DNA from 3 places in the Burkholderia sp. MR1-5-21 genome. Region 2 is predicted to be linked to each of the others. Evidence: riboswitches for the same ligand, from Rfam matches in the RefSeq annotation. Region 2 holds a riboswitch; each other region holds the start of a gene.
The links. A riboswitch is a leader RNA that binds a small molecule or an ion and turns the genes downstream of it on or off. The one in region 2 is predicted to bind cobalamin.
Positions count from the first base shown of each region.

Region 1: linked by a shared signal. The riboswitch ahead of ACV229_RS10365 (CbtB domain-containing protein) and the one ahead of ACV229_RS03345 (HoxN/HupN/NixA family nickel/cobalt transporter) in region 2 are both predicted to bind cobalamin.
Region 3: linked by a shared signal. The riboswitch ahead of ACV229_RS13110 (TonB-dependent receptor domain-containing protein) and the one ahead of ACV229_RS03345 (HoxN/HupN/NixA family nickel/cobalt transporter) in region 2 are both predicted to bind cobalamin.

Region 1 is NZ_JBSAXD010000006.1:16,807-26,551, reverse strand. It holds gene ACV229_RS10390 (enoyl-CoA hydratase-related protein) at 1-380, shown strand, start outside; gene ACV229_RS10385 (MarC family protein) at 592-1,263, shown strand; gene ACV229_RS10380 (CPBP family intramembrane glutamic endopeptidase) at 1,424-2,290, opposite strand; gene ACV229_RS10375 (VC0807 family protein) at 2,469-3,125, opposite strand; gene ACV229_RS10370 (histidine phosphatase family protein) at 3,187-3,762, opposite strand; cobalamin riboswitch at 3,820-4,053, shown strand; gene ACV229_RS10365 (CbtB domain-containing protein) at 4,044-4,211, shown strand; gene ACV229_RS10360 (CbtA family protein) at 4,224-4,943, shown strand; gene ACV229_RS10355 (GNAT family N-acetyltransferase) at 5,055-6,254, opposite strand; gene pdxR (MocR-like pyridoxine biosynthesis transcription factor PdxR) at 6,374-7,840, shown strand; gene ACV229_RS10345 (trypsin-like peptidase domain-containing protein) at 8,154-9,704, shown strand.
Region 2 is NZ_JBSAXD010000002.1:161,075-170,819, forward strand. It holds gene ACV229_RS03325 (vWA domain-containing protein) at 152-679, opposite strand; gene ACV229_RS03330 (ATP-binding protein) at 838-1,941, opposite strand; gene cobN (cobaltochelatase subunit CobN) at 1,938-5,741, opposite strand; gene cobW (cobalamin biosynthesis protein CobW) at 5,748-6,827, opposite strand; gene ACV229_RS03345 (HoxN/HupN/NixA family nickel/cobalt transporter) at 6,854-7,912, opposite strand; cobalamin riboswitch at 8,100-8,363, opposite strand; gene ACV229_RS03350 (DUF3857 domain-containing transglutaminase family protein) at 8,731-9,745, shown strand, end outside.
Region 3 is NZ_JBSAXD010000008.1:28,692-38,436, forward strand. It holds gene ACV229_RS13075 (LysR substrate-binding domain-containing protein) at 1-454, shown strand, start outside; gene lgt (prolipoprotein diacylglyceryl transferase) at 545-1,435, shown strand; gene ACV229_RS13085 (SIMPL domain-containing protein) at 1,527-2,267, opposite strand; gene ACV229_RS13090 (EVE domain-containing protein) at 2,451-2,912, opposite strand; RNA gene ssrS (6S RNA) at 3,203-3,384, opposite strand; gene ACV229_RS13100 (cell division protein ZapA) at 3,466-3,780, opposite strand; gene ACV229_RS13105 (ATPase) at 3,777-4,127, opposite strand; cobalamin riboswitch at 4,294-4,546, shown strand; gene ACV229_RS13110 (TonB-dependent receptor domain-containing protein) at 4,612-6,537, shown strand; gene ACV229_RS13115 (FecCD family ABC transporter permease) at 6,580-7,596, shown strand; gene ACV229_RS13120 (ABC transporter ATP-binding protein) at 7,593-8,405, shown strand; gene cobT (nicotinate-nucleotide--dimethylbenzimidazole phosphoribosyltransferase) at 8,458-9,510, shown strand; gene ACV229_RS13130 (adenosylcobinamide-GDP ribazoletransferase) at 9,500-9,745, shown strand, end outside.

The DNA.
Region 1 (9,745 bases), on a different contig from region 2:
TCGGGATCCTGCCCGCCGTGATCGGTCCGTATCTCGTCGAGGCGGTCGGCCAGCGCCAGGCGCGGCGGCTCGCGCTGACGGCGACCCAGCTGAGCGCAGGCGATGCGGTCGCGATCGGCCTGATCCACCAGGCCGTGCCACTCGAGTCGCTCGACGAAGCACTCGACGGGACGCTCGCCGAACTGAGCCGCAACGGCCCGAATGCGCTGATGGAGATCAAGCGCTTCTTCGATGCGATCGGCGAGTATCCGCCGTCCGACGAACGCGCGGCGTTCACCGCGCAGACGATCTCGCGCGTGCGCGCGACGGCAGAGGCGAAGGAAGGCTTCGCGGCGTTCTTCGCGAAGCGGCCTCCGGCGTGGGAGCCGGGCGCCGCGTAAGCGCGCAGGCGGCGCGGGGTGGCCTCGCGCCGGGGCGGAAAAAACGGTGTGGTCGGTTTGCGCAGGCCGTGCGGGCTTGCATCGCGCAATACCGCCGACGTACGCGGGGCGGCTTGCTGCACCCCGCCGGCCGCCCCGCAAACGGGGACGGTTGCTCTACAATGCGTGACCCGGCGCGCCGCCGACTCCGCCCTGACCGATTCCCCGCCCGATGATCGTCAACCGTCTTATCTCCGAGATCCTGTTCGGCTTCACCGGCCTGATGGGCATCATCAATCCGATCGGCATCGCGTTCCTGTTCCTCGAGCGCACGGAATCGCTGACCGAGCACGAGCGCCACCTGCTCGCGAAGAAGGTCGCGTTCAATTCGTTCATCGTGCTGATCGTCGCGTTCTTCGTCGGCACGCCGGTGCTGCATTTCTTCGGGATCTCGATGGAAGCGCTGCGCATCGGCGGCGGCTTCGCGGTCGCGGTGTCGGGCTGGCGGATGCTGAACGAGCCGGACGTGCCGGGCGGCGGCGACACGCCCGTCAAGCCGATCGACGCGAACGCGATCATGACGCGCGCATTCTTCCCGCTGACCGTGCCGCTGACGACCGGCCCCGGCTCGATCGCGACCGCGATCGCGCTGAACGCGAACCGCACGCACAAGCTGTCGGAATTCATGCTGTCGAGCATCGTGTCGGTCGCGGTGTCCGTGCTCGTCGCCGTCGTGATCTGGCTGACGTACAGCCGCGCGGCGCTCCTCGCACGCTATCTCGGTACCGAAGGCACCAAGGTCGCGATGCGCGTGTCCGCGTTCCTGCTGCTGTGCGTCGGCGTGCAGATCATGCTGACCGGCTTCTCCGAGTTCCTGCAGCCGATCGCCGATCAGATCAAGTAAGTCCCGGGCCTTGGGCGCACGGCCGCCGGTACGCGGCTCGTCCACCGGGCGAGAAGCCCGCTGCGTCGCGCATCGGCGCGAGATCGCCAGGATCGGATGTGCACGGCCGGCGGCAGTCGGCTCACCTGCGGGGCAGGCAGCCCGCTACGTCCGTCGCGCGTCAGCGCGCGGCCGCCAGCATCGGATAAGTGAACAGGCCGAAGTGGACGACGTTCAGCCCGGCATGCGCGAGCGCGGCCGCGAACAGCCCGCCGCGGCGGTAGGCGACGCCGTACCCGACGCCGGCCACCGTGCCGAGCACGATCCATTGCCAGCCGCCCGCCGCATGGGCCGCGCCGAACAGCACGGCGCTCACCGCCAGCGCCGCCCCCGGCCCCCACGCGAACCGGCCGAGCGCACGCGTCAGGCCGCCCTGCAGATAGCCGCGGAACAGCGCTTCCTCGGCGAGCATCACGAACAGCAGGTTGTTCGCGAACCACAGCCAGCCTGACGCCGGCCATTTGGGCGCCCAGCCGACCGTCCCGAACGCGACTGCGCCGGCGAGGCATGCGACCGACGTCGCCAGCGCCGCGACGACACCCGTGCGCACCGCACGCGCCAGCGGAACCGCCGGTGCGATCCACGGCAACACCCACAGCAGCCACAGCCCGGCGAGCGGCTTGTCGAGATTCAGGTACATCGTGAACGGCACGGCGTCCGGCGTGAAACGAACCGGACCGATCGCGCGCGGATTGTGGAAGCCGGGCAGCCAATGCAGGCTGAGCGCAATGGCGAGCACGACGAACGCGGCGTGCGCGGCGGCGCGCACCGCAGGCTGGCGCGCGGCGGACACGCCCCATGCGGCCAGCACGAGCGCGGCCAGCGGCGCCAGTGCGAGCGGCGCGAGCATGCCGAGCGCGAGTGCGCCGGCATAGCCGAGCGCGGCGAGGATCAGGCTGGCGGCGCGCAGCGGGCGGACCCACGCGAGCGCCGCTGCGGCAAACAGGGCAATCCAGGTCGCCGTGAACGGCAGGGGCGGAAAGGACATAAGCGGCGGAGCATTCGTCGGACAAGACGCCGCGCATCATACAGGACGGGGAATCCCGGTTCCCGCCGGGAGCGCGGCGCAAAGGACGGATAATTCGGATTCCCGCCGGGAGGGTGGCATACCGGACGGAGAATCCGGATCCCCGCCGGGAGGGCGGCGCGAGCGCGCCGGGCGGCCGTCAGCGACCGGCGGTTTCGGTCAGGCCGTCGCGGGTCGGGATGTCGACGTTGTTGCGCGTGCGCATCCGCCGCCGGTACCAGAACGTCCACATCAGCAGGCCGCCGAACACCGTATAGCCGATGATCGGCGACACGACCAGCACGCGCTCGACGGTCCAGTTCGCGACCATCCAGCAGCGCAGCAGCATTTCCAGCGTCATGGCGGCGCCCCACACGAAGGTCATCAGGCGCAGGGTCTGGCGCAGCAACGGCTGCTCGTCCCACGCCGCTTCGAAGCGTGCCGCGCCGCCCGCCATTTCGCGGGCCACGGTGGCGCGCGCGAGATAGAAGATCACCGGACGTTCACGCACGAGCGACAGCAGAAACATCACGCCGATCGCGCCGGACGCGAGCGAATCGCGCATCAGCAACGCGCGCGGTCCGCCGCCCAGCGCCATCGCGACGATCGACAGCGCAATGCCGAACAGCACGACGACGCTCACCGCGTCGATGCGGCGTGTGCGGATGAATTCGAAGATGGTCCAGAGGACGGGCGGGATTGCCGACGCGTAGAGCGCGCCGCTTTCGTCGAAATACGGGTGCGCGACGCGGTAGGCGGCCCACGGCAGCACCAAGTTGACGACGAGTTCGAGGATCAGGCCGGCTCGCGGTTTCACAGGACAGATTCCTGGTGAAGGGTTCGGACGCGAATCACGTGCAATCCAGTATATCGGACATTCAGCGGTCGTTCGCGCCGTGCAAGAAGCCGGATATTACGATCCATTCTTGGGCATGCTGCGACAGTTCGACTATCGACAGCGGCGCGATGTCGGCGCGCCACACGGTCGCGGATGCGGCGCCCGACGCATGCGCGATTGCGGCGCGAATCACGGGCGCCGATGCGATCGCGATCACGTCGCCCGAGGTCGGCAACCGGTCGAGCCACGCGCCGACCCGGCGCCGGAGCGCGTCGAACGATTCGCCGCCGTGCGGTGACGCGGACGGATCGGCCAGCCACGCATGCAGGCGTTCAGGCGTCTCGCGCACGACATCGGCGAGCCGCTTGCCACGCCAGCGGCCGTAGTCGATCTCCGCGAGCGCCGGCTCGACGCTCGCATGCAGTTCCAGCGCTTCGGCGGTCTGCCGCGCGCAACGCGCCGGACTGCACAGCACCGTCGCATCGGGCGGCCAAGACCACTGCGCGCGGGCATCCGCGGCTTGTGCGACGCCGCGCGCGTCGAGCGGATCGTCGTCGGGAAACGCGCCCGTGCGCATCGCCCGGGTAGCCGCGTGCGCGACCAGGCGCAGATGCATGCTCATCGCGTGACGGCGCCGTCGCGGCGGACCCGACGCGCGCAGCGGAATGCTTTCTGATCCGGAACGTTCACGCGTACAATCCCCCCGTTGCGAAGTGCGGAAGCCGGTGCAATTCCGGCGCGGTCGCGCCACTGTAATCGGTCACGAACGTTTCCGAAAGCCAGACCTGCCTTCGTCGCTACACCCGATCTTTTCAACCGTTCGTTGGGGCGCGATATCCCCCTGGAGGTTTCATCATGACCGACGCAGTTCTCAAGCCGGCAGTCGCGCCGGCGCCCATTCCCGTCCGGGAACTCCTGCCCTGGGCCGTGTTCGCCGGCCTGCTCCTGTTGCTGGCGCTGTACTTCGTCGGAGCCGAGGAGGGCGCGACGTCGCTCGTCCCCGGCATGTACGTTCACGAATTCGTGCACGACGGCCGCCATCTGCTCGGCTTTCCTTGCCACTGACAGGGGACGCACATGGTTGGGAAGCTGCTGGTACGCGGCATGCTCGCGGGCATCGCCGCGGGTCTGCTCACGTTCTGTTTTGCAAAGGTGGCCGGGGAGCCGCAGGTCAACCAGGCGATCGCGTTCGAAGAGAAGCTCGACGCGGCCAAGGGCGACGCGCCTGAACCCGAGCTGGTCAGCCGCGAGACGCAGGCCGGCCTCGGTTTGTTGACCGGCGTGGTCACGTACGGGGCCGCGTTTGGCGGGCTCTTTGCGCTGACGTTCGCGTATGCGTACGGGCGGGTCGGGCAGATCAAGGCCCGCGCGCTCTCGGCATGGCTCGCGCTGGCCGCGTTCGTCGCGCTCGTCATCGTGCCGAACCTCAAGTATCCGGCCAATCCGCCGTCCGTCGGGGATCCTGACACGATCGGCTTTCGCACCGGGCTGTTCTTCCTGATGATTGCGATCTCGATCGCGGCGATGGTGTTCTCGCTCGGCGTGCGGCGGCATCTGTCGGCGAAGCTCGGCGCATGGAATGCGTCGGTGGCTGGCGGGCTCGTGTTCGTCGCGATCATCGCGTTCGTGCAGTTCGCGCTGCCGGACATCAACGAAGTGCCCGCCGCGTTCCCGGCCGTCGTGCTGTGGAAGTTCCGCGTGGCCGCGATCGGCATGCAGGTCGTGATGTGGACGACGATCGGCCTGCTGTTCGGCGCGCTCGTCGAGCGCAGCGGGTTGATCGGCGCGCGCGCGTAGGCGGCGCGACTTCACCGCTTCGCGCGCCGGGGGCAGCAGAATGCTGGCCCGGCGCGCGTTTCCTCCTCAAGCCCGCCGCGTCGCGCGACGCTGACGGCCGCAGCCCATCCGCTAGCCGAGATCCTTGCGGTACTGGATGAAGCCCGCGTTGTTCGCGAGCCGGTCGTACAGCGCGCGGGCCGTCGTGTTCGTCTCGTGCGTGAGCCAGTACACGCGGCTCGCGCCGGCTTCGCGCGCGTGCGCGTACACGGCCTCGATCAGCGCGCCGCCCGCGCCGCGCCCGCGCGCTTCGGCCGCCGTGAACAGATCCTGCAGATAGCAGTACGGCCCTTCGGTCCAGCACGAGCGATGGTAGATCGCGTGCACGATCCCGATCAGCGTGTCCGACGCGTCGAACGCGCCGAGCACGAACATCGGCTCGTCGGGGTCCATCAGGCGCGCCCATGTCGTCGTGAACACGGCGTCGTTCGGCGCCGTGTTGTAGAAGCGCCGATAGCCCTGCCACAGCGGACGCCACGCGGCCTCGTCGGCGGCGGCGAGCGGCCGGACCGTGATACCCGTCGCGCCGTTCTCGCGGCCGGCCGCGTCGCGCGCGTTCGCCTGCGCGTGACGGATCGCGGCAAGCGACTGGCGCTGCGCGCCTTGCGCGTCGAAGTTCGCGGGCGACAGCCATGCGTCGAACGCCGCCGCGACGGCCGGCCACTCGCCGTCGACGATCGAATACCACGCGGTGTCGCGACTGCGGCCCTTGTAGACGATCGCCTGCCGGAACGTGCCTTCATAGCGGAATCCGAGCCGCGCGGCGGCCTGGCGCGACGGCTCGTTCAGGCTGTCGCACTTCCACTCATAGCGCCGGTAGCCGAGCGTGTCGAACGCGTATTGCATCAGCAGGTATTGCGCTTCGGTCGACACGGGCGTGCGCTTCAGCGCGGGCGAGAACGTGACGGAGCCGACCTCGATCACGCCGTTGGCCGGATCGATGCGCATCAGCGCGAGTGTGCCGACCGCGCGGCCTGTCGCACGATCGATCACCGTGTAGTGCAGCGGATCGGGGCTCGTTGCCGCGCCGCGCGCGTACTCGCGGTAGCTCGCTTCGTCGGTGTACGGGCCATGCGCGAGATAGGTCCAGTCGCGGCCGTCGACCGCTTGCGCGTACGCGGCATACAGGTCTGCCGCGTGACGGTCGGCGTCGAGGGGCTCGAGACGGCAGTAGCGGCCGTCGAGCGTGACGCGTTGCGGGCGCGGGCGCGCGGACCAGTCGGGAACCGGTTGCCCGATGGGCTGTTGAAAAGCGTTGGTGAGCGTGGACAAGGTCGATCTCGCTTCGGTTGGCGGCCGGCGACATGCCGGCATGCAGACGATCGTAGTGATCTCGAGGTACCATGAGAAGCGCCAGCATACGGCGATTTTATGGTGCCACGCTCCATTCGATGACTTCCGTTCCAACTTCCGATGAGGTCCCGCCGCAGCTCGACGCGCCGCTGTCGCGCGCGCCGGGCGCGCCGTCGCTGCAACGGCAGCTGTTGCAGCGGCTGCGCGACGCGATTCTTGGCGGCACGATGCCGGCCGGCAGCCGCCTGCCCGGCACGCGCGCGCTGGCCGACACGCTCGGCATTTCGCGCAACACGGCGACGGCCGTGTACGAGCAGCTCGTCGCCGAAGGCTTCCTGCAATCCGACCGGCGCGGCACGCGTGTGGTCGGACTGTCGCGCCGCAGCGCGCCGCGCGGGCGTGCCGCGGCACCCGCCGTCGCGCAGCGGCTCGCGCGGATCCGCCCGAGCCTGATCGGCGCCCGCGAGTTCGACGGGTTTCGGCCGGGCGTGCCCGCGCTCGCGCATTTTCCGGTCGACGCGTGGCGCCATGCGATCGATCGCGCGCTGCGCCGCGGCGGGCGCGACCTGCTCGGCTACGGCGATCCGCTCGGCGAGCCTGCGCTGCGCGAATCGATCGCGCGCCACCTCGCGGTGACGCGCGGCGTGCGCTGCGGTCCCGAGCAGATCGTGATGACCGAGGGCGCGCAAGGCGCGATCGCGCTGTGCGCGCAGTTGCTGACGAACCCCGGCGACACGGTGTGGGTCGAGGAGCCCGGCTATCGCGGCGCGCGCACCGCGATGCAGGCGGCCGACCTCGACGTGGTCGCGATGCCGGTCGACCGCGAAGGCATGTGCGTGCACGCGGACGACTGGCGCGACCGGACGCCGCGGCTCGTCTACACGACGCCGTCGAACCAGTTTCCGACCGGCGCGGTGCTGTCGATCTCGCGTCGGCTCGCGCTGATCGATGCCGCGCGCCGCCATCGCGCTTGGATCATCGAAGACGACTACGACAGCGAATTCCGGCACACCGGCGAGCCGATCGGCGCGATGCAGGGGCTCGCGCCCGATTCGCCGGTCGTGTATCTCGGCTCGTTCAGCAAGACGATGTTTCCGGCGCTGCGGCTCGGCTTCCTCGTGCTGCCGGAAGCGCTGCTGTCCGCGGTGCAGGCGGTGCTGCCGGAGATGCTGCGCGGCGGCACGCGGCACGTGCAACTCGCGCTGGCCGACTTCATCGAGAAGGGCGAATACGGCCGCCACCTCGGCCGGATGCGCCGGCTCTACCGCGATCGCCGGCAGGCGCTGCTCGCCGCGCTCGACGGCGGTTTCACGGTGCCGCACCGCGTCGAGGGCGGCCCGTGCGGGCTGCACCTGACGCTGCGCCTGCCAGCGCGTTACCCCGATCGCGCGCTCGTCGACGCCGCGCGTGCGCACGGCATCGGCCCGTTCGCGCTGTCGGGCTTCTCGATGCATGCGGACACCGCGCACAACGGGCTCGTGCTCGGCTTCGGCAACACGTCGGCCGATGCGTTCGAGCCGCTGCTGCGCACGCTGTCCGCGCTCGCGCATCGGCTCGGCGGCTGAACCGGGGCCGCGCGTCGTCTTGCCCGGAAGCATTGCGTCGGTCACGTGCGCCGGGTCGACGCGCGCACCCGCCGTACACGCTTTCCGTGCGCGGGTTGCGAACGTCGGAGTTGTGCGGATTGACGAAACGCGCGGTTTGACCGGAACGAATGCTGCAGCCGTTCTGCGACGCATGCGCAGCCCGCATGCCGCGTGTCGATTCGTATGCTCTGGCGCGCGGCGTGGAGTATAAATGGAGCGTGTGCTGGGGCTTGTCGGCCGCATGCGCGTCTCGCGCATCGGGCGGTGCGACGACTGCCGGGGGAGGTGCACCGTGGTTCGCCTGACGCTTGTCCGCGCCGTGCTTCGCGCCGCGCTGATCGGGGGAGTGTTTGCCGGTTGCGTGTCGATGCAGCCGGCGGCCATCGCGGCGAGTCCGGCGCCGTCCGTGGCGAAGGAAAAACACGTCGCGCAGCTCAGCGCGGCGCCGGTCGATTTTCCCGCGATCGTCGAGCGTTACGGACCGGCCGTCGTGCACATCAGCGAGGCCATGCCCCCCGATGCGCAGGTGGGCGCGCCATCCGCGCCCGCCACGGCGGGCGCCGTCTCCACGCTCGACACCGACGATCCGCTGGCCGCATTCTTCCAGCGCGGCGTTCCGCAGCCGCCTTCGCAGCCGCCGTCGCCGGACATCGCGCCGCGCACGATGTCGGGCAGCGGCTCCGGGTTCATCGTCAGCGCCGACGGCCTGATCCTGACGTCCGCGCAGGTCGTCGATCAGGCGACCGACCTGACGGTGCGCCTGACCGACCGGCGCGAATTCAAGGCGACCGTGCTGACCGTCGATACGACGAGCGACGTCGCGGTCCTGAAGATCGACGCGACGAAGCTGCCGGTGGTCAGGCTCGGCGATTCGTCGAAGGTGCGGGTCGGCGAACCGGTGATCACGATCGGCTCGCCGGACGGCACGGGGAACACGGTCACGGCCGGCATCGTCAGCGCGACGTCGCACATGCTGCCGGACGGCAGCCCGTTTCCGTTCTTCCAGACCGACATCGCGGTCAATCCGGACAACTCGGGCGGGCCGGTGTTCAATCGCGCGGGCGAAGTGATCGGCATCGCGATGCAGGTCTACGCGAGCGCGGATCGCTATTCGAGCCTGACGTTCGCGATCCCGATCAGCCTCGCCGCGAAGGTGCGCGCGCAACTTCAGGCGCAGATGCAGGCACAGGTGCAGCCGCAACGCGCGCCGTCGGGGAATGCGCTCGGCGTCGACGTGCAGGACGTCGGTGCGGGGCTCGCGGCGGCATTCGGGCTGCCGCGTCCGGCGGGCGCGCTCGTCAACGCGGTCGAGCCGGGCTCGCCTGCGGCGGCGGTCGGCATCAAGCCTGGCGACGTGATCCTGCAGTTCGGCAACCGGCCGATCGGCCGCTCGGCCGAACTGAACGAGGTCGCGGCCGCGCTGCCGCCCGGTTCGAAGGCGCCGCTGAAGCTGATCCGCAACCGCAAGCCGATGACGCTGACAGTCACGGCCGGGTCGGCTGCCCCGGCCGGTGCGGCAGGCACGGCGGCGGCCGGTGCGGGTGCGGAGCCCGTTGCCGCGCTGTCCGCCGGCGGCGGCGATCGTCTCGGCCTGACGATGCATCCGCTGACCGACGACGAGCGTCGTTCGACGGGGCTCGCGGTCGGGATGATGGTCGATGACGTGCATGGGCCGGCGGCCGCCGCAGGCATCCAGCCGGGCGACGTCGTGCTTGAGCTCAATGACACGCTGCTCGAAACCCCGGACGACGTGGCGGCGCTCGAAGCGAAAGGCGGGAAGGTGATCGCCGTGCTGATCCAGCGCAACAACGCGCGGCGGTTCGTGTCGGTGCATGCGCGGTAGGCGCGGGGGCGAAACGGCAAAAGGGCAAAAGGGCGAAACGA
Region 2 (9,745 bases):
TGGGCCGCTGTGACGGCGAGCTCGTCGCCCGCCGTCGATCCGGCCGGAATTTTGTCAGTGGAAACCAATGGTCAGCAGATACGTCTGTCGGCCGTGTGCTTCGACAACGAACACGATCGGGAGGCCAATCTTGTGCAGCAGGTCCGAACGCTCAACCTCGCAACAGCGTCTCCGGCGTGACCCACTCCGCCCCCCACACAGCGGCAAGGCGCGCCCCCCGCCCGACCTTCACCGCCGCATCGTCGAAATCGACAAACACGACGTGATCGGCCGCCGCCGGCTTCGCCGGCATCTCGCGTGTGCGTCCGTCGGACAGCACCCACAGCCACCGCTGCTTGTCCGGATCGCGCCGCGCGTCGCGCGCGAGCAGCGCCGCGGCCGCATCGATCCCGTCCGCGAGCGGCGTGCCGCCGCCGCCGTCGACCGGTTCGAGCCAGCGCGCATTCCACCAGCGCGGCACCGCCGGCCCGAAGCGGCGTTGCGCGCCCGCCCCGCCGAAACAGATCAGCGCCGTCTCCGCGCGCACGCGCGCGGCCTGATCGAAATACGCGACGATCAATCCCTTCGCCGCTGCGAGACGGTCGAACGACAGCATCGACGCCGAGCAGTCGAGCACGAAGCAATGCAGCGCGCGCGGCGCGGCGGCCCGTCTCCGGAAACGCAGATGATCGGCATGCAACGGGTCGCCGCGCTTGGCCGCGAACGTCGCCGGCCATGCAACGGCGGCGACGGCCGCGCCGGCGCGTGCAACGCCCGGCGCGGCCGCCGCACGCCCGCTTGCGCCCTGCTGCCATCGAGGACCGCGAACCGTGTTCGCGGCGGCGCCGGCTCGATGGCTCAGCGTTTTTTTAGCGGCAGCGGCACCACGCACTTGACCGCCTGCAACCCGGCCGGTTCCGGCGGCAGGTAGCCCCATTCGCCCTGCGGATCGGCCGTGTCGCGTCCGGACGAGCCGTCCATGTCGGACGACGTGGCGCGTTCCTCGCGCATGTCGCGCGGCGAGCGGTCGTCGTTCGTGCGCCCGTGAGGCGGAACATCGGACGGTGCGTGCCGCGTGTTGCGCCGATGCTGCAGCACGGCTTCCGCCACCCGCTCGACGTGCCCGACCGTCACCGTGTCCGCGCCGTCGAGCGCGGCCAGCGCACGCGCGGCGCGCAGCATCACGAGATCCGCACGCAGTCCGTCGACGGCCGCCTCGATGCACAGCGCGCTGACCCGCGCATGGACGGCATCGTCGAACGTGAGCGATGCGAGCCGCTCGCGCGCCGCGCGAATCCGTTCAACCAGGTCGCGGTGCGCCGCGTCGTGCCGCGCGCGGAATGCGTCGGGCTCGAGATCGAACGCGAGCCGCGCCTTCACGATCTGTTCGCGCTGCGCCGCGTCGTAGCAGTTCTCGAGCGCGACCATCAGCCCGAAGCGGTCGAGCAGTTGCGGACGCAGTTCGCCCTCTTCCGGGTTCATCGTGCCGACCAGCACGAAGCGCGCATCGTGCGTGTGCGACACGCCATCGCGCTCGACGATGTTGATCCCGCTTGCGGCGACGTCGAGCAGCGTATCGACCAGCCCGTCCGCGAGCAGGTTCACCTCGTCGACGTACAGCACGCCGCGATGCGCGCGCGCGAGCAGCCCCGGCTGAAAACGCACGCCGTTCTCCGCAAGCGCGTGCGCGAGATCGAGCGTGCCCGTCACCTGCTCGTCGCTTGCCGACAGCGGCAGCGTCACGAACTGGCCTTCCGGCAGCAGTTCGGCCAACGCGCGCGCGGCGGTCGATTTCGCGGTGCCGCGCGGCCCGCTGACGAGCACGCCGCCGAGCGACGGATCGATGGCCGCGAGCAGCAGCGCCTGCTGCAGTGCCGTCTGTCCGACGAGCGCGGCGAATGGAAACACTGCGGGCAACACTGCGGAAAGCACCGCGCGTGGACGGTGCGTCGGATCGGTCATCGCCGTCCTCCTTCCTGAAGATGTTCGCTCGCGAGCCAGACCGCTTCGATCCGCTCGCGATAGTCGCCCGGCTGCTGCCACAGCCCGCGCTGCATCGCCTCGACGAAGCGTTCGCAGATGCCTTGCAGTGCGCGCGGATTGTGCCGTTCGAGGAACGCGCGGGTGTCGTCGTCGAACAGGTACGCATCGGCGACGAGCGCATATTGATGGTCGGCCAGCACGCGCGCGGTCGCGTCATAGCCGTACAGATAGTCGACGGTCGCGGCCATTTCCGCCGCGCCCTTGTAGCCGTGACGCTTCACGCCGTCGAGCCATTTCGGGTTCACGACGCGCGAGCGGATCACGCGCGCGATTTCCTCGCGCAGCGTGCGCATCTTCGGCGCGGCCGGGTTCGCGTGGTCGCCGTGATAGAGGCTCGGCTGCCGGCCCGACAGATGCCGCACCGCCGCCGTCATGCCGCCCTGGAACTGGTAGTAGTCGTTCGAATCGAGGATGTCGTGCTCGCGGCTGTCCTGGTTCTGCACGACGACGTCGATCGCCGCGAGCCGCTCGCCGAACACGTCCGGCGCCGCGTCGCCCGCGCTGTTCTGCGCATACGCGTAGCCGCCCCACTGCCGGTACGCATCGGCGAGATCGGCATCGGTCTGCCAGCGGCGCTGGTCGATCAGGTCCTGCAGGCCCGCGCCGTAGCTGCCCGGCCGCGCGCCGAACACGCGCCAGCCCGCGCGGCGCCGCGCGTCGTCCGGCGGCACGCCCTGCGCGATCCATTTCGCGCGCTCGCGTTCGATGCGCGCGCGGATCGGGTTCAGGTGCTCGGGCTCGTCGAGCGCCGCGACGGCCTGCACGGCCGCGTCGAACAGGTGCATCAGGTTCGGGAACGCATCGCGGAAGAAGCCGGACACGCGCAGCGTCACGTCGATCCGCGGCCGGTCGAAGATCTCGATCGGCAGGATCTCGAAGTCGGTCACGCGATGGCTGCCGTGCGCCCATTTCGGCCGCACGCCGATCAGCGCGAACGCCTGCGCGATGTCGTCGCCGCCCGTGCGCATCGTCGCCGTGCCCCATACCGACAGGCCGATCGCGCGCGGGTAGTCGCCGTGATCCTGCAGATGCCGCTCGATCAGCTGCTGCGCGGATTTCAGGCCGAGCGACCACGCGGCCTGCGTCGGCACCGCGCGCGTGTCGACCGAGTAGAAATTGCGGCCCGTCGGCAGCACGTCGGGGCGTCCGCGCGACGGCGAGCCGCTCGGCCCCGGCGGCACGAAGCGGCCGTCGAGCCCGCGCAGCAACTGGCGCAGCTCCTCGCCGCCACATGCGTCGAGCGCCGGCATCAGCGTCGAGCGCACGCGATCGATCACGGGCAGCGTATGCGGCCACTCGCCGGGCGGCGGCTCGCAATGCCCGTCTGGCGCGGCCTCGCACAAGCGATCGAGCCACTGCTGCGCGAGCCGTTCCAGCCGTTCGCGCGTATCGCCCGCGTGGCGCCACGGCGTATCGTCGAGGTCCGCCAGCAGCGCGGGCCGCGGACCTTGCCACGGCGCAGCCCAGTCGGCGGCAAGCGGATCGAAATCGTCGCCGAGCGCGAGATCGCGCGCGAGCGCGCCGATCAGCCCGGCGCGCGCGTGCTGCCCGTCGCCGATCGGAAAGCGCGCGAGCGCGAGCAGCGTGTCGCGCCGCTGGCGGTCGACCGGCGACACGCCGAACACATGCAGCCCGTCGCGGATCTGCGCTTCCTTCAGCTCGCACAGCCACGCGTCGACGCGCGTCAGCAATTCGTCCTCGCCGCTCGCGTCGAGCGGCGGCGCGACGCTCAGCTCGTCGTGCAGGCGGTGCTCGGCGATCGTCGCGAGGATCGTCTTGCGCAGCAGCTTCGCGCGTCGCGCGTCGACCATCAGCGCTTCGTAGTATTCGTCGACCTGCCGCTCGAGATCCTGCAGCGGGCCGTAGTTTTCCGCGCGCGTGAGCGGCGGCATCAGGTGATCGACGATCACCGCCTGCGCGCGCCGCTTCGCCTGGCTGCCCTCGCCCGGATCGTTGACGATGAACGGATACAGATGCGGCAGCGGCCCGAGCGTCAGGTCGGGCCAGCATGCATCGGACAGCGCGACGCTCTTGCCCGGCAGCCATTCGAGATTGCCGTGCTTGCCGAGATGGATCACCGCGTCGACGCCGAACGCATGACGGAGCCAGAAATAGAACGCGAGATACGCATGCGGCGGCACGAGGTCCGCATCGTGATAGCTCGCGTAGTCGTTCTCGCCGCGCGAGCGCGACGGCTGGATCCCGACGAACACGTTGCCCGCGCGCCAGCCGGCGATCGTGAAGCGTCCGCGGCGCAGCGTCGGGTCGGCCTCCGGCGGCCCCCAGCGTTCGCTCAGCGCATCGCGCACGGCCGCCGGCAGCCGGTCGAAATGCGTCAGGTAATCGGCGAGCGCATAGCTCTGGAACGCAGGCCGCAACGCCTGCATCGCCGGATCGTTGGTCACGCCTTCGGTGAGCCGCGCGATCAGCGCGTCGCCGTCGGCCGGCAAGTCGGCGACGCGATAGCCCGCGTCGCGCAGCGTCGCGAGCACGCCGAGCGCCGACGCGGGCGTGTCGAGCCCGACGCCGTTGCCGATCCGCCCTTCGCTTTGCGGATAGTTCGCGAGGATCAGCGCGACGCGCTTGTCGGCGTTGTCGAGCGTGCGCAGCCGGCACCAGCCGCGCGCGAGCGCCGCGACGAAGCCGATGCGTTCCGCGTCGGGCTGGTAGCGCACGACGTCGACCTCGGTGTGCGCGCAACGGTACGCGAGCCCCTTGAAGCTCACCGCGCGCGTGACGATGCGGCCGTCGACCTCGGGCAGCGCGACGTGCATCGCGATGTCGCGCGCATGCAGTCCGTGGTTGTCGGCGAGCCACGCGTCGCGGTTGCCGCCGGACAGGATCACCTGCAGCACCGGGGCGTCGCCGGCGAGGATGTCGGGTTCGGGCGCATCGATTGCGCCCGCGGCGAACGCGGTCGTGTTCAGCACGAGCGCGACGTCGTGCGCGTCGCAGAGCTGCGCGACCACTTCGCGGCTCACCGCATCCTTCAGCGACGTCACCGCGACGGGCAGCGGATTCAGCCCTTCACGGATCAGCGCATCGGCAAGCGCGTCGAACACGGCGGTGTTCGCGGCCTGCCAGTGCGCCTTGTAGAACAGGATCGCGACGACGGGCGCGCCGGGCGTCCAGCGCGGCAGCCAGTCGTCGATGCTCGCCGGGTCGCGCGCCGGGTGATACAGCGCGGCGGCCGGCAGCGGACGCGGCGGCGCCGGCTCGTCGCCGAAGCCGAGCGCGTGAAACGCGATGCTGCGCAACAGCGCTTCGGCGTTGTGCGCGCCGCCTTCGCGCAAATAGCGCCACCACAACCGGCACAGCTCGGGCGCGACGGTGCTCTTCGCGATCAGGTTCGGATCTTCCTGCAGGTCGCCCGAGAACATCGCGAGCCGTTGCCGGTGCCGCGACGCGAGCGACACGGCCTGCTCGATCCCGTACGGCCAGTACGCTTCGCCGCCGAGGTGGTCGATCACGACCGCCTTCGCGTGCTTCAGCACGTCGTCGACGTAGAAATCGACCGATGCCGGCTGGCGCAGGAACGTCACGTTCGCGAGCCGCACGCTGGGGAAACCTTCGGGCAGACGCGGCACGATGCTCGCGAGCAGCGACAGCGTCGTGTCCGCCGAGCTCAGGATCACGATTTCGGCGGGTTGCTGGTCGATCCGGACGACGCCCTGTGTATCGTCGACGAAGCCGCCCGGCGTGGTGCGCAGCAGATGCATCGTGCGTTACGCCTGTTGCGTCTCGGCCGCGAGCGCCGCGTCGAACGCGCGCTGCAGCGCGGCCGCGTCGAGGTCCTCGCCGATCAGCACGAAGCGGCTCGCGCGCGCTTCGCCGTCCTGCCAGCGGCGGTCGAAGTAGCTGTCGAAGCGGCGGCCGACGCCCTGGATCACGAGGCGCATCGGCGCGTCCGGCAGCGCGGCGAAGCCCTTCGCGCGATAGATCGTATGCGTCTCGACGACGCGCTGCAGCGCGGCGATCGTCGCGTCGCGCGAGCCCGCGTCGCCGCTGACGACCACCGAATCGAAATCGTCGTGATGATGGTCGTGATCTTCGTCGTCGGCCGAGCCGTGATGGTCGTGGCGCAGGTGAATGGTTTCCTCGGACGCCGACTCGAGCCCGAGCAGCATCGCGAGATCGAGCTCGCCGCGCGTCGCGCGGACGATCTTCACCTGCGGCGGGATCTCTTCCCGGATCGCCGCCTCGACCTGCTCGAGCTGCGCGCCGTCGACGAGGTCGGCCTTGTTGACGATCACGAGATCGGCGGACGACAGCTGGTCGGCGAACAGCTCGTGCAGCGGCGATTCGTGGTCGAGGTTCGGATCGGCGCGGCGCTGTGCGTCGACCGCCTGCGGGTTCTCGGCGAACTGGCCGCTCGCGGTGGCCGGCCCGTCGACGACGGTCACGACCGCGTCGACGGTGAAGCTGTTGCGGATCGTCGGCCAGTTGAACGCCTGCACGAGCGGCTTCGGCAGCGCGAGGCCGGACGTCTCGATCAGCACGTGGTCGATGTCCGCGCGGCGCTCGACGAGCGCCTCCATCACCGGGTAGAACTCTTCCTGCACGGTACAGCACAGGCAGCCGTTCGCGAGTTCGTAGAGCTGGCCGGACGCTTCGTCCTGCGCGTCGTCGCAGCCGATGCCGCACCCCTTCAGAATCTCGCCGTCGATGCCGAGTTCGCCGAACTCGTTGACGATCACCGCGATGCGGCGGCCCTGCGCGTGCTGCAGGATGTGGCGCATCAAGGTCGTCTTGCCGCTGCCGAGAAAGCCCGTGACGATGGTGACGGGCAGCTTGCGCATGGTCATGGAATGTCCTGTGTCGAAAAGGGAAATCAGGCGGAGATCGTCACGTCGATCTCGTCGTAGCGCTTCACGCGGTAGATCACGGCCGACACGAGCCAGCTCGCGACGAACAGCCCGATCACGAGGTAGCCGAGCATGCCGAAATGCGCGGCCGCCATCGATGCGAAGTCCCAGACGGGGCCTTGCAGCGACAGCTTGTCGGCGATGAGCGCGAGCACCTCGATGCCGCCGATCAGCGCGGCGACCAGCACGGAGACGAACGTGATCGTGATGTTGTAGTAGAGCTTGCGGATCGGCCGCACGTACGCCCAGCGGTACGCGCCCATCATCAGGATGCCGTCGGTCGTGTCGACGAGCGTCATGCCGGCAGTGAACAGCGCGGGCAGCACCATCACCGACCAGAACGACAGCCCGCCCTGCACCTGCGTCGCCGAGATGCCGAACAGCGCGATCTCGGTCGCGGTGTCGAAGCCGATCCCGAACAGGAAGCCGATCGGATACAGGTGCCAGCTGCGCGACACGAGCCGGAACAGCGGCCGGAAGATGCGCGCGAGCACGCCGCGCTTGTTCATCAGCAGGTCGAGATCCTCTTCGACGAGCGGTTCGCCGCGCTTCACCGCGCGAAACGTCCGGTACACGGAGATCAGGATCATCAGGTTCGCGGCCGCGAGCAGCAGCAGGAAAAACGCCGACACGCAGGTGCTGATCGTCCCGCCGATCGCCCGCATGCCGTCGAAGCGGGCGATCGACGCCGCCGTCAGCGCGACCACGACCGACATCACGATCACCACCGTCGAATGGCCGAGCGAAAAGAACAGGCCCGCGCCGAGCGGGCTGCGGCCCTCCTGCATCAGCTTGCGCGTGACGTTGTCGATCGCCGCGATATGGTCGGCGTCGACCGCGTGGCGCAGGCCGAACACGTATGCGAGCAGCGCGGTGCCGAGCAGCACCGGCTGGCCGTGGAAGGCGATGAACGCCCAGATCCACGCGCCGACGTTGAACGCGATCAGCAACGAATAGATGGCGATGATCTTGCCGCGCAGCCCGGACGGGCTGTCGTTGAACAGGCGGGAAAACGAGTCGAGCATGGTGCTCCCTTGCGAACGGTCGACATGGTGAATGCCAACACGGCCGGCACCGGATGCCCGGGCCCGCACATGCCCCGGATGCTCGACCGGCCTGCGCGAAACGCACAGCGGGTCGGGAAACGGGAAACGCTCGGATGCCGGACGCACTGCGGCTGCGGCCGTGGACAATGCGCCGCATCCCCGCGGCGCTGAACCCCTCGTCTCGGCCGGTATCCGGGCTGACGAACACGCCACTTCGCCTTCCCGGACGCACGAGGCGTCCAGTGGCAGTCGTCCGCATGCGGGTGGCATGCGGCGAAGCGGCGCTGCTTCGCGCGTGGCGTGAAGCGTTCGCTTACCGTTGCGGGGGCAGCACAGGTTGGCGCGGCTGCGATGCAGGCTCGCTCCCTGTTTCCCGTTTAACTGCGCGCGCCGGAGGGTGCGCGCGAGCACCGAAACGCGTGCGAGTGTAGGTGGAGCGGGCGGGAGCGTCAAGGCGGCGGGGACGGCTGCAGCGGCGATCCGACGTTCCGGTCCCCGGAGAACCGGCGTGCGCAATTGACAGTCGTTCAAACTGCCGCCCGGGAAGCCGGGTCGACTGCGTGCGGCACCGGACGGTATCCGGCCGCCGTGCAGCCGCCCGCCGAATACTCAGACAATTGACGCCACTGAGCGGCTTGGATAGGGTCGATCCGGTGTTCGCGCCGCTGCCGAAGGCCGATACGGGGGAAACCGGCCGGCAGGCCCGGTCGTCATTTTCATCCTCTTCGTTTTTCTCATTCAGGCTCATCCAGGCTTTCGCAGCCGGCGTCACCAACCTTCCAACCACGGGGACCGACATGACTCTCTCGCGTATTGCCCACTACGGCATCGCGGCGCTGCTGCTCAAGATTTCGCCTGCTTTCGCCGCCGACTACCAGGTCGAGCGACTCGACAACACGATCAGGGTCGACGCATCCGGCAAGCGCACCGCACAGGTCGATCTGTCGATCAAGCTGCTGACGGACGCGGCGATCGCCCGCTTCGGCCAGTACGTGCTGCCGTACAACGCGCAGCTTCAGACGCTCGCCGTCAACACCGCACAGACGGTGCACGCCGACGGCTCGACGGTGCCGGTCGATGTCCAGCACGGCATCTTCGACCGGCCGGCGCCCGTCACGGTCGCGGCGCCGCAATTCAGCGCCGAGCACCTGCGCATCGTCGCGTTTCCCGCGCTCGCGAAAGGCGACTCGATCCGGCTTTCGTACACGCTGACCGACACGGATACGCTGTTCCCCGGCAAATTCAGCGTGCAGCTCGCGTTTCCACCGATCGAGGACTACCGCGCCGCGAACGTCACGCTCGACACGCCGGCCGGCATGGCTGTCGCGATCGACGCGCGCGGGATGCGCGCGACTTCCGATGCGACGCGCGACGGGCGCCGGATTCGCGCGTACCACTACGAAACGCCCGCGCCGGGCCCGATCGAAGAACAGGCGAACACGGTCGCGTGGACGGACGTCGGTCCCGTCTTCATCGCGAGCAATTTCTCGGGGTATGCGGACATCGCGCGCGCGTATCAGGCGCGCGCCGCCGACAAGCAGGCGCCCGCCGTCGCGATCCAGACGCTCGCGGATCAGATCACCGCGGGCGTCGACGACCGTCGCGAGCAGGCGATGCGGCTGTACGCGTGGGTCGCCCGCAACATCCGCTACGTCGGCGTGTATTTCGGCGCCGGCCCCGTGGTCCCGCATCAGGCCAACGACGTGCTCGCGAACCGCTACGGCGACTGCAAGGACCAGGTGACGCTGCTGTCCGCGCTGCTCGCGGCGAAGCGCATCGAGAGCCGCGCGGTGCTGGTCAACCTCGGCGATC
Region 3 (9,745 bases), on a different contig from region 2:
GCCGCCGCGCCATGCGGCCGAGCTGTCGTACCTGCCGGTCGTGCGCGAGCCGCTCGTGCTGGCGATGCCCGCGGCGATGTCCGACGCGCCCGACGACACGCCGCTGCGGCTCGCCGACGTGGCCGCGTTGCCGCTCGTGATCTTCCCGCGCCGTTTGGCGCCTGGCTTTTATGACATCATTACGGGCTGCTACGGCGCGGCGGGGGAGACCCCGCGCATCGGCCAGGAAGCGATCCAGATGCAGACGATCGTGAGCCTCGTGTCGGCCGGCATGGGTGTCGCACTGGTGCCGCAGTCGCTGCGTAACCTGCGGCGCACCGGCGTGGTCTACCGGCCGCTCGCGGACGGCGCGCCCGTCGTCGAGACGGGCCTCGTGTGGCGCACGGGCGACGTCAGCCCGGTGCTGGCCGGCTTCATCGACATCGTGCGTGCGCGGGCGTTCCTGAGCGCATGACGCGAACGATGGCGCGCCGGCGTCGTCCAATGCGCGGCGCGCCACGTTTGCGCGCCGTTGCACCGAATTCGAAACCTTCACCGCTAACCCATGATCATTCACCCGAATTTCGACCCCGTTGCGATCCATCTCGGGCCGCTCGCCGTGCGCTGGTACGGGCTCATGTATCTCGTCGGCTTCATTGCCGCGATCGTCGTCGGCCGCGTCCGCCTGAAGCTGCCGCACGTCGCCGCGCAGGGCTGGACCGCGAAGGACATCGACGACATGATGTTCTACGGCGTGCTTGGCACCGTGCTCGGCGGCCGGCTCGGCTATGTGCTGTTCTACAAGGCGAGCTTCTACTTCGCGCATCCGCTCGACATCTTCAAGGTGTGGGAAGGCGGGATGTCGTTCCACGGCGGCTTCCTCGGCGTGACGCTCGCGATGATGCTGTTCGCGTGGCAGCGCAAGCGCAACTGGCTGCAGGTCACCGATTTCGTGGCACCGATGGTGCCGACGGGCCTCGCGGCGGGCCGGCTCGGCAATTTCATCAACGGCGAACTGTGGGGCCGCGTGACCGATCCGGGCGCGCCGTGGGCAATGCTGTTCCCGGGCGCGTCGCGCGACGATGCGGCGTGGCTTGGCGCGCATCCGGAACTCGCCGCGAAGTGGCACCTGAACGACGTGTTCCTGCAATACCAGATGCTGCCGCGCCATCCTTCGCAGCTCTACGAAATTGCGCTCGAAGGCATCACGCTGTTCTTCGTGCTGTTCTTCTTCGCGCGCAAGTCGCGTCCGATGGGGGCGGTGTCCGCGCTGTTCCTGATCGGCTACGGCCTCGCGCGCTTCACGGTCGAGTTCGCGCGCGAGCCGGACGATTTCCTCGGCCTGCTTGCACTCGGCCTGTCGATGGGGCAGTGGTTGTCGCTGCCGATGATCCTCGCGGGCATCGCGCTGATGATCTGGGCGTATCGCCGCCGCGCGGCCGCGGCCACCGCGTGATGCGCTTGCGCGCGTGACGCACCAACGAAAAACGCCGGCCCAGGGGCCGGCGTTTTCGCATCTGGCGTGCAGACTGCCCGCGTTGCTTCAGTTACTTCATCTGCACCGAGCCGTTGACCGTGACCGTCACGGTCGCCTTGCCGCCTTCGACCGCGATCGGCGCGCTCATCTTCGCGCTGTCCATCGCAGGCGCGGCCATCGCCATCATGCGCGGATACGGCTGCACGTTGCGGCCGCTGCCGACGTTCACGTCGCGAATCGAATAGCTGCTGTAGCCGAATGCCTTCGCGGCTTCGTCCGCGCGCGTGCGGAACGACTTGATCGCTTCGGTCGTCAGCTTCTCTTCGGCCGCGCGCTGCGCTTCCGGCGAAAGCGAGAACTCGACGTTCGCAACCTGCATCAGGTTCGACAGCTGGCCCGCGAGCTTCGACGCCGCGGCGAAATCGCGCGACTCGAGCACGACTTCCGTGCGGCCGCGCCATGCGGAGATCTTGCCGTCGCGATCGGTGCTCGGATAGACGGAGAACGCGCCCGTATGCGCGGTCACGCCGGACACGCTCTTCGCTTGTGCGAGCGCGGCGTCGGCGCGCTGGTTCAGCTGGGACGTCAGGCTGCCCGGATCCTTCGCCTGCTCTTCATAGAACAGCGTGATATGGATGATGTCCTGCGGCACTTCGCTGCTCGCCTGCGACGACAGCGACAGCACGCCCGACGGCTGCGGGAAGTGCGGGCTGACAGACTGGGCCTGCGCGGTGGCCGGGGCGAGCGCCAGCGCGGCGGGCACGGCAGCGGCAAGCATCAGGGACAGCGCGAGTGCGGATTTCTTCGTCATTGTTGGACTCCTTGTGCGAGGGCGCGCACGCGGATCGCGCGTGCGCGACGCGGGCGGACCGCGCGAGGAAAAAACGACAGCCGGCCGGATCGGCCGGTCGCGGTTGCTTAGGCCGGGCGACGCGCCGGCGAGTTCCGCACGGGACGCGCATGCTGACCAAATTTGACGTTTGCACGCCCGCGCTTACTTCATCAGCCGTTCGGTGATGAAGCGCCATTCGGCGCGCGTGACGGGCGTGATCGACAGCCGGTTGCCTTTTGCAAGCACGCGCATGTCGGCGAGCTCGTCGTATTCGCGCAGCGCCGCGAGCGGCACGAGCGACGCCTTCTTCACGAAGCGAACGTCGACGAGCAGCCAGCGCGGTGTTTCCTGCGTCGACTTCGGATCGTAATAGGGACTCTTCGGATCGAACTGCGTGGGATCGGGGTAGGGTGTCGACGACACTTCGGCGAGGCCCGCGATGCCAGGCTCGGGGCAGCTCGAGTGATAGAACAGCACGCCGTCGCCGAGCTTCATCGTGTCGCGCATGAAATTGCGCGCCTGATAGTTGCGCACGCCGGTCCAGGGCAGCGTGCGCTGCGGTGCGTTCGCGAGATCGTCGATGCTCGCTTCGTCCGGTTCGGACTTCATCAGCCAGTATTGCATGGATCGTGATCGACGCAGAAAGAGGCAGTCAGGGTCTGTTTGCATACGGAACGCGCATGCGTTGCCACGAGAACGGCCGTTCTCGTGGCAACCCCAAACTTAAAAATCCATTCCACGGGAATGCCCGAAATCGCCCGCATGGCGGCGTCGCTCGTCGCTTGTTTGGCTTGGCCAAACGGCGCTCCTCACTTCTTGCCCTGCGAGCGATTTCGGGCATTCGCATGTGCGTTCCGTATGCAAACAGACCCTGGAAAAGGAAACGGCACCGGGTGAGACCCGGTGCCGTTGGATAGGCCCCCGCCTTAGCCGCTAGGCCGGCATCCTGAACCTAGGGTTCAGAATTGGTCGCAGTTAGCAGCACTTCGGGTACATCAGACAGAGTGACGCGCGCGCCCGTGCTACAAATTTCCGCAACCGTGCACATGGCATTGGTTCAAGGAATATATGACCTTGGCGAACCAGGCAGGGAAGCTGACTGAACTGTGAATCGTTGTGTCCAATTTGACCACCGTTGACCCCGGAGATCAAGGGGAATCGACACATCGATTCGAGGTTACTGCGTCTCGTGCTGTGCGAGCACCGCACCGAGCTTTTCGTTCATCTGGCGCATTGTACGCCGGATTTCTTCCGCCGGAAATGCTTCACCGTGACGCACGCTCGTTTGCAGTCGCAGCAGTTCGGACGCGAGCGACAGCGCCGCCATCACTGCGATGCGATCGGTGCCGCGCACCGAGCTGTTCGAGCGGATCTTCGTCATTTCCGCGTCGACACGCGCGACAGCCTCGAGCAGCGCCGCTTCGGTCTCGGCCGAACAGGCGAGCCGATAGGCCTGGCCGAGAATCGAGACTTCGATCTGCTTGGTGCTCATGCGTGTTCTCCGTGGCTGGCCGCGTCGTCGCTATCGGCGCGCGCCTGTGTATCGAGCAGGTCGAGCTGGTTGTCGGCTTCCGCCACGCTCTTCGAGCGCGGCAGCTTCTCGAGAATCGCGTTCAGTTTCACCTGGGCGTCGTCGATCTTTGCCGACAGCGTGTCGCGTTCGGCCGCGAGCGCATTGCGCTCCTCGCGCAATTGCGCGAGCTCCGCGCGCACCGTGTCTGCTTCCGCGCGCAATTGCGCGACTTGCTCTTCGAGCGCGAGCCGTTCCGAGTGATAGCGCTGGTTCAGTGCAATCAGTCGGCCAATATTTTGAGATAGGGTTTCGAGTTCGTTGAGCATCTGCTGCGTCCTCTAAAGACCCAGCATTTTAGCGCGGAATAACGCGCATTCCGACATCTGTAACGTTTCCAGTCGTAACACCCCTGCTTCTTGCCGCGAATTGGCGAGACAGGGGCCGGTTTCGCGTGCGTGCCGACCGCTTTCTTGACGCTCCCGTGGCCCGCTCCTAAACTGGCGCCGCCTCGGTGCTCGCGCGTACGACGCGCGGTTAAACGGGAAGCAGGGCGCCGGCTCCGCCAGGAGCGGCCAACCTGCGCTGCCCCCGCAACGGTAAGCGGCCGCATCGAACGATGCAGGCCGGCTCGGGTGCGCTCGGCGTGTGCGGTTCGCATGCGAGCGCAGGCCACTGCGCATGAAAGCGCGGGAAGGCGAGCCGGTGTGCCGCCAGCCCGGATACCGGCCGAGGCGGGGAGCCCGTGCGCGGGCTTCATGACGCGCGGCCTGCGGGGAAGCGGGGCGCGCAGCCGTTCACAGGATGTCTTCGATGCTGACCCCAATCGCCCGCACCGCGCTCGGCGCGCTATGCGGGCTGCCGCTCGCCGCCACGGCCCAGACCGTTGCTGCCGATGCCGCTGCACCGGCCGTACCCGCCATACCTGGCACACCCGCTGCCGGCGCGCAGACCGGACAGAATACCGGCGCGCAGCTGCTCGCGCCGGTCGTCGTCACCGCGCGGCGCGCGCCGCAGGCCCTCGCCGATGCGATTCCGCAAACGACCGTGTTCGACGCGCAGGACATCGCTGCGCATCCGGGCGCCGACCTGCCGACGCTGCTCGCGTTCGCACCAGGCGCGCAGATCGTGCGCAACGGCGGCCCCGGCGCGAGCGCGACGCTGTTCTTGCGTGGCGCGCAATCGACGCAATCGCTCGTGCTGATCGACGGCGTGCGCGTCGATTCCGCGAGCCTCGGCGCCGCGCAGCTGAGCCAGTTGCCGCTCGACCAGATCGAGCGGGTCGAGGTCGTGAACGGCAACGTGTCGTCGCTGTACGGCTCTGGCGCGATCGGCGGTGTCGTGCAGGTGTTCACGAAGGAAGGCGGCAATCATCCGCCGCGTTTCAATTTCGCGGTCGGCCTCGGCAGCTACGGCACGCAGACGCAGCAGGCGGGCGTGTCGGGCCGGCTCGACGCCGACGGCAAGACGACCTTCAGCGTGTCGATCGCGCGCAACAAGGACAACGGCTTTTCCGCGCTCGATCCGGCGAAGCAGCCGAATGCGAACCCGAATGCGAACGGCTACCTGAACGAGAGCGTCACCGCATCGCTGCGGCATCGCTTCGACGATCGCTGGGATGCGGGCATCACGTACTTGCAGTCGAACGGCAACAACAGCTACGACAACGCGTTCGGCGTGCCGACCGACCTGAACACCCTGTACTCGCGCGTGCAGCAGGCACGCGTGTTCGCGAACGGCAAGCTGTTCGACTGGTGGACCACGCATGTCAGCGTCGCGACCGGCAACGACCGCAGCCAGACGGAGCTGAACGGCGTCTACACTGACCACTTCAATTCCGACAACCGCCAGTACACGTGGCAGAACGATTTCCGGATCGCGCCCGACCACATGATCCAGGCTGGCTATGAGCGGCTCGACCAGCAGTTCATGTCGAACGTGTATTCGGCGCCGCAACGCCACGTGAATTCCGGCTGGCTCGGCTACACGGGACGCATCGGCCGCCAGCAGTTCCAGGCGAGCCTGCGGCGCGACCAGTATTCGGATTTCGGCGGCGCGAACTCGTACTATCTGGGCTATGGTCTCGACCTCACCGATCGCTGGAAAATCACCGCCAGCTATTCGGATGCGTTCCGCGCGCCGAGCTTCAACGACCTCTATTACCCGATCGCCGGGAATCCGTCGATCCAGCCCGAGCGCAGCCATTCGGTCGAGGCCGCGCTGCAATATGCGTCGAACGCGGTGGGTGTGGTGCGCCTCACCGCGTTCCAGACGCGCTATTCGAACCTGATCGACTACCGGCCCGAGGCGAACAGCTTCTTCTATGTCGCGCAGAATGTCGGCCGCGCGAAGGTGCAGGGGCTCGAAGGCTCGTGGCAAGGGCACGTCGGCGCGACCGACGTGCGGGTTGCCGCCACCTTGCAGAACCCGATCGACGAAACGCAGAATCAGGACCTGGACCGGCGCGCGCGGCGGTTCGCGTCGGCGGCGGTGAGCCGCGCGTTCGGCCCCGTGCGCGTCGGCGGCGAGTGGCTCGTCAGTGGCGCGCGCAACGACTCGGGCGGCGGGCGGCTCGGCGGATATGGGCTCGTCAATCTGTTCGCGCGCTACAACATCACGAAAGCGTGGTACGTCAGCGCGCGCATCGACAACCTCTTCGACAAGGACTACGAGCTTGCCTACGCATACAACACGCCGCGGCGCGGCGCCTATGTCACGCTCGGCTGGCAGCAGCAGTAGGCGCCGGGCGGGCGCGCCGGCCTGCGCGCGACGGTGCGCCGCATGAGCGCCACGCGCGCGGCGGCGATCTGGGCGGCGCTCGCGGCCGCGGTCGCCGTGCTGTTCATCGCGTCGCTGACGATCGGCAGCGTGCCGATGTCGCCGCTGCAGGCGCTCGCCTCGCTCGTTCCGCACGGCGGCGGCGATGCGTCGGGCAACGCAGCGCTGTTCGCCGACATCGTCCGCACGCTGCGCCTGCCGCGCGCGCTCGCGGGCTTCGCGTGCGGTGCGTTGCTCGCGCTCGCGGGCGCGCTGCTGCAGGTGCTGCTGCGCAATCCGCTCGCGGAACCGTACGTGCTCGGCGTGTCGGGCGGCGCGGCCGGCTTCGCGCTCGTCGCGATGATCGCGGGCGCCGCGTGGTGGCTTGTCGACGCGTCGGCGTTCGCCGGCGCGCTCGTGTCGGTGGGGCTCGTGCTCGGCCTCGCGCGCCGCGAGCTGTGGCGCGGCGAGTTGCGCGACGCGTCGCCGCGGTTGCTGCTCACCGGCGTCGTGATCGCGGCCGGGTGGGGCGCGCTTGTCACGCTGCTGCTGTCGCTCGCGCCCGATGCCAGCCTGCGTGGCATCATCTTCTGGTTGACCGGCGACCTGAACGGCGCCGCGGCGCCATGGTTTGCGTGGGCCGCGCTTGCGCTCGCCGCGTGCGTCGCGCTGCCGGCCGCGCCGCAACTGAACGTGCTGCTGCGCGGCGACGCGGTCGCCCTCGCGCTCGGCGTGCCGGTCGCGCGGCTGCGCGTGCGGATCTACCTGGCCGCATCGCTGGCCGCGGCCGCCGCGGTGACGACCGCAGGGACGATCGGTTTCGTCGGCCTCGTCGTCCCGCATGCGTTGCGTCTCGCGTTCGGCAACGACCAGCGCATGCTGCTGCCTGCCGCGATGCTCGCGGGCGGCGGCGGCGTGATGGCGGCCGACCTGCTCGCGCGGACGGTGATCGCGCCCGCGCAATTGCCGGTCGGCGTGATGACCGCGCTGATCGGCGTGCCCGTGTTCCTGTGGATGTTGCTGAGGAGACCGACGCGATGAATGCAGCCGCATCCTTGCCCGCCAACGGTTTCTCGTATGCGGCGGTCGACCTGACGCTGCGGGTCGGCGCGCGCACGTTGCTGAGCGGCTTCACGCAGCGGTTCGGGCCCGGCGAGATCTGGTGCGTCGCGGGGCCGAACGGCGCGGGCAAGACGACGCTGCTCGCGACGCTCGCGGGCCTGCACGCGCCGTCGGGCGGCCACGTCGAAGTCGACGGCCGGCCGCTCGCCGCGTGGTCGCCCGCTCGGCTCGCGCGGCGGCGCGCGCTGATGCCGCAACACCTGCACGATGTGTTCAGCGCGACGGTGTTCGACACGGTGCTGCTCAACCGCTTCCCGTATCTCGGCGGCTGGGGCTGGGAGCGCGATGGCGACCGTGCGGCCGCGCGCGACGCGCTCGCGACCTTCGGCCTTGCGCCGTTTGCCGATCGCGACGTGCTGTCGCTGTCCGGCGGCGAACGGCAGCGCGTCGCGCTGGCCGCGACGCTGTGCCAGGATGCGCCGCTGCTGCTGCTCGACGAGCCGCTCGCCCATCTCGACCTGCATCACCAGATCGATTGCCTGACCGCGCTGGCCGCGTGGCTCGACGCCGGCCAGCGCACCGTGCTGTTCTCGTGCCACGACCTGAATCTCGCGCGCCGCTTCGCGACGCATGCGCTGCTGCTTGATGGCCGCGGCCGCGCATGGGCGGGCCCCGTGCACGACGTGCTCACGGCCGAGCGCGCGAGCGACGCGTTCGGCTATCCGCTCGTGCTGATCCGCCAGGATGGCCGCGACGCATTGCTGCCTGCGTGGCCGGAGCGGCGATGACTTCCTTTCTTTCGACGTGCGGCCGCTGCCGCGCCAACGAGGCGAACTACCGATGAAACAGACCGACTTCCTGCCCGACATCGCGCCGCTCGACGCATCATTGCGCCCGCGCCTGCAGCACGTGATCGACCACAAGACCAAGCCGCCCGGCAGCCTCGGCCAGCTCGAGCCGCTCGCGCTGCAGCTCGGCCTTATCCAGTGCACCGAGCGGCCGCTCGTGCAGCGTCCGGCGACGATCGTGTTCGCGGGCGACCACGGGATCGCGGCCGAAGGCGTGAGCCCGTATCCGCAGGCCGTGACCGCGCAGATGGTCGCGAACTTCCTGGCCGGCGGCGCGGCGATCAACGCGTTTTCGGGGGTCGCGCAGAGCACGCTCGAGATCGTCGATGCGGGCGTCGCGTCGCCGCTGCCCGAGTCCGACCGGCTGATCTCGCTGCCGGTCGCGCGTGGCACGCGCAACTTCGCGCAGGAGCCGGCAATGACGCGCGACGAGGCGCTCACCGCGCTTGCCGCGGGCGACGCGCGCGTGCGTCATCACGCGGCGCTCGGCACCAACGTGATCGGCTTCGGCGAGATGGGGATCGCGAACACGTCTTCGGCCGCCTGCCTGATGAGCCGCCTGCTCGACGTGCCGATCGACGCGTGCGTCGGACGCGGCACGGGACTCGACGACCAGGGGCTCGCGCACAAGCGCGCGGTGCTCGGACGCGCACTCGTGCGGCATTCGCACGCGATCGCGCCGCTCGACGTGCTCGCGACGTTCGGCGGCTTCGAGATCGCGATGATGACGGGCGCATTTCTGGCGGCGGCGAGCGAGCGGATGACGATCCTCGTCGACGGCTTCATCGCGACGTCGGCGCTGCTCGTCGCGGAGCGGCTCGCGCCGGCCGTGCGCGACTACTGCGTGTTCTCGCACACGTCGAACGAAGCAGGGCATCGCCGCATGCTCGAGCATTTCGGCGCGAAGCCGCTGCTCGCGCTCGACCTGCGGCTCGGCGAAGGCACGGGCGCGGCGCTCGCGCTGCCGCTCGTGCGCGCGGCGGCTGCATTCATGACCGAGATGGCGAGCTTCGAATCCGCGGGCGTCGACAATCGTGACGCCTGAGCGCGCACGCGGCCTGCGCGCCGAGTTGCGCTACTTCTTCGTCGCGCTCGGCTATTTCACGCGCGTGCCCGTGCCGCGCGCGATCGGCTACGCGTCCGGCGATCTCGACCAGGCCGCGCGCTACTTTCCGCTCGTCGGCGTATGCGTCGGCGCGTGGGGTGCGCTCGTCTACCTCGCCGCGCTGCGCGTGCTGCCGGCGTCGATCGCGGCGGGCCTGTCGATCGCCGCGACGCTG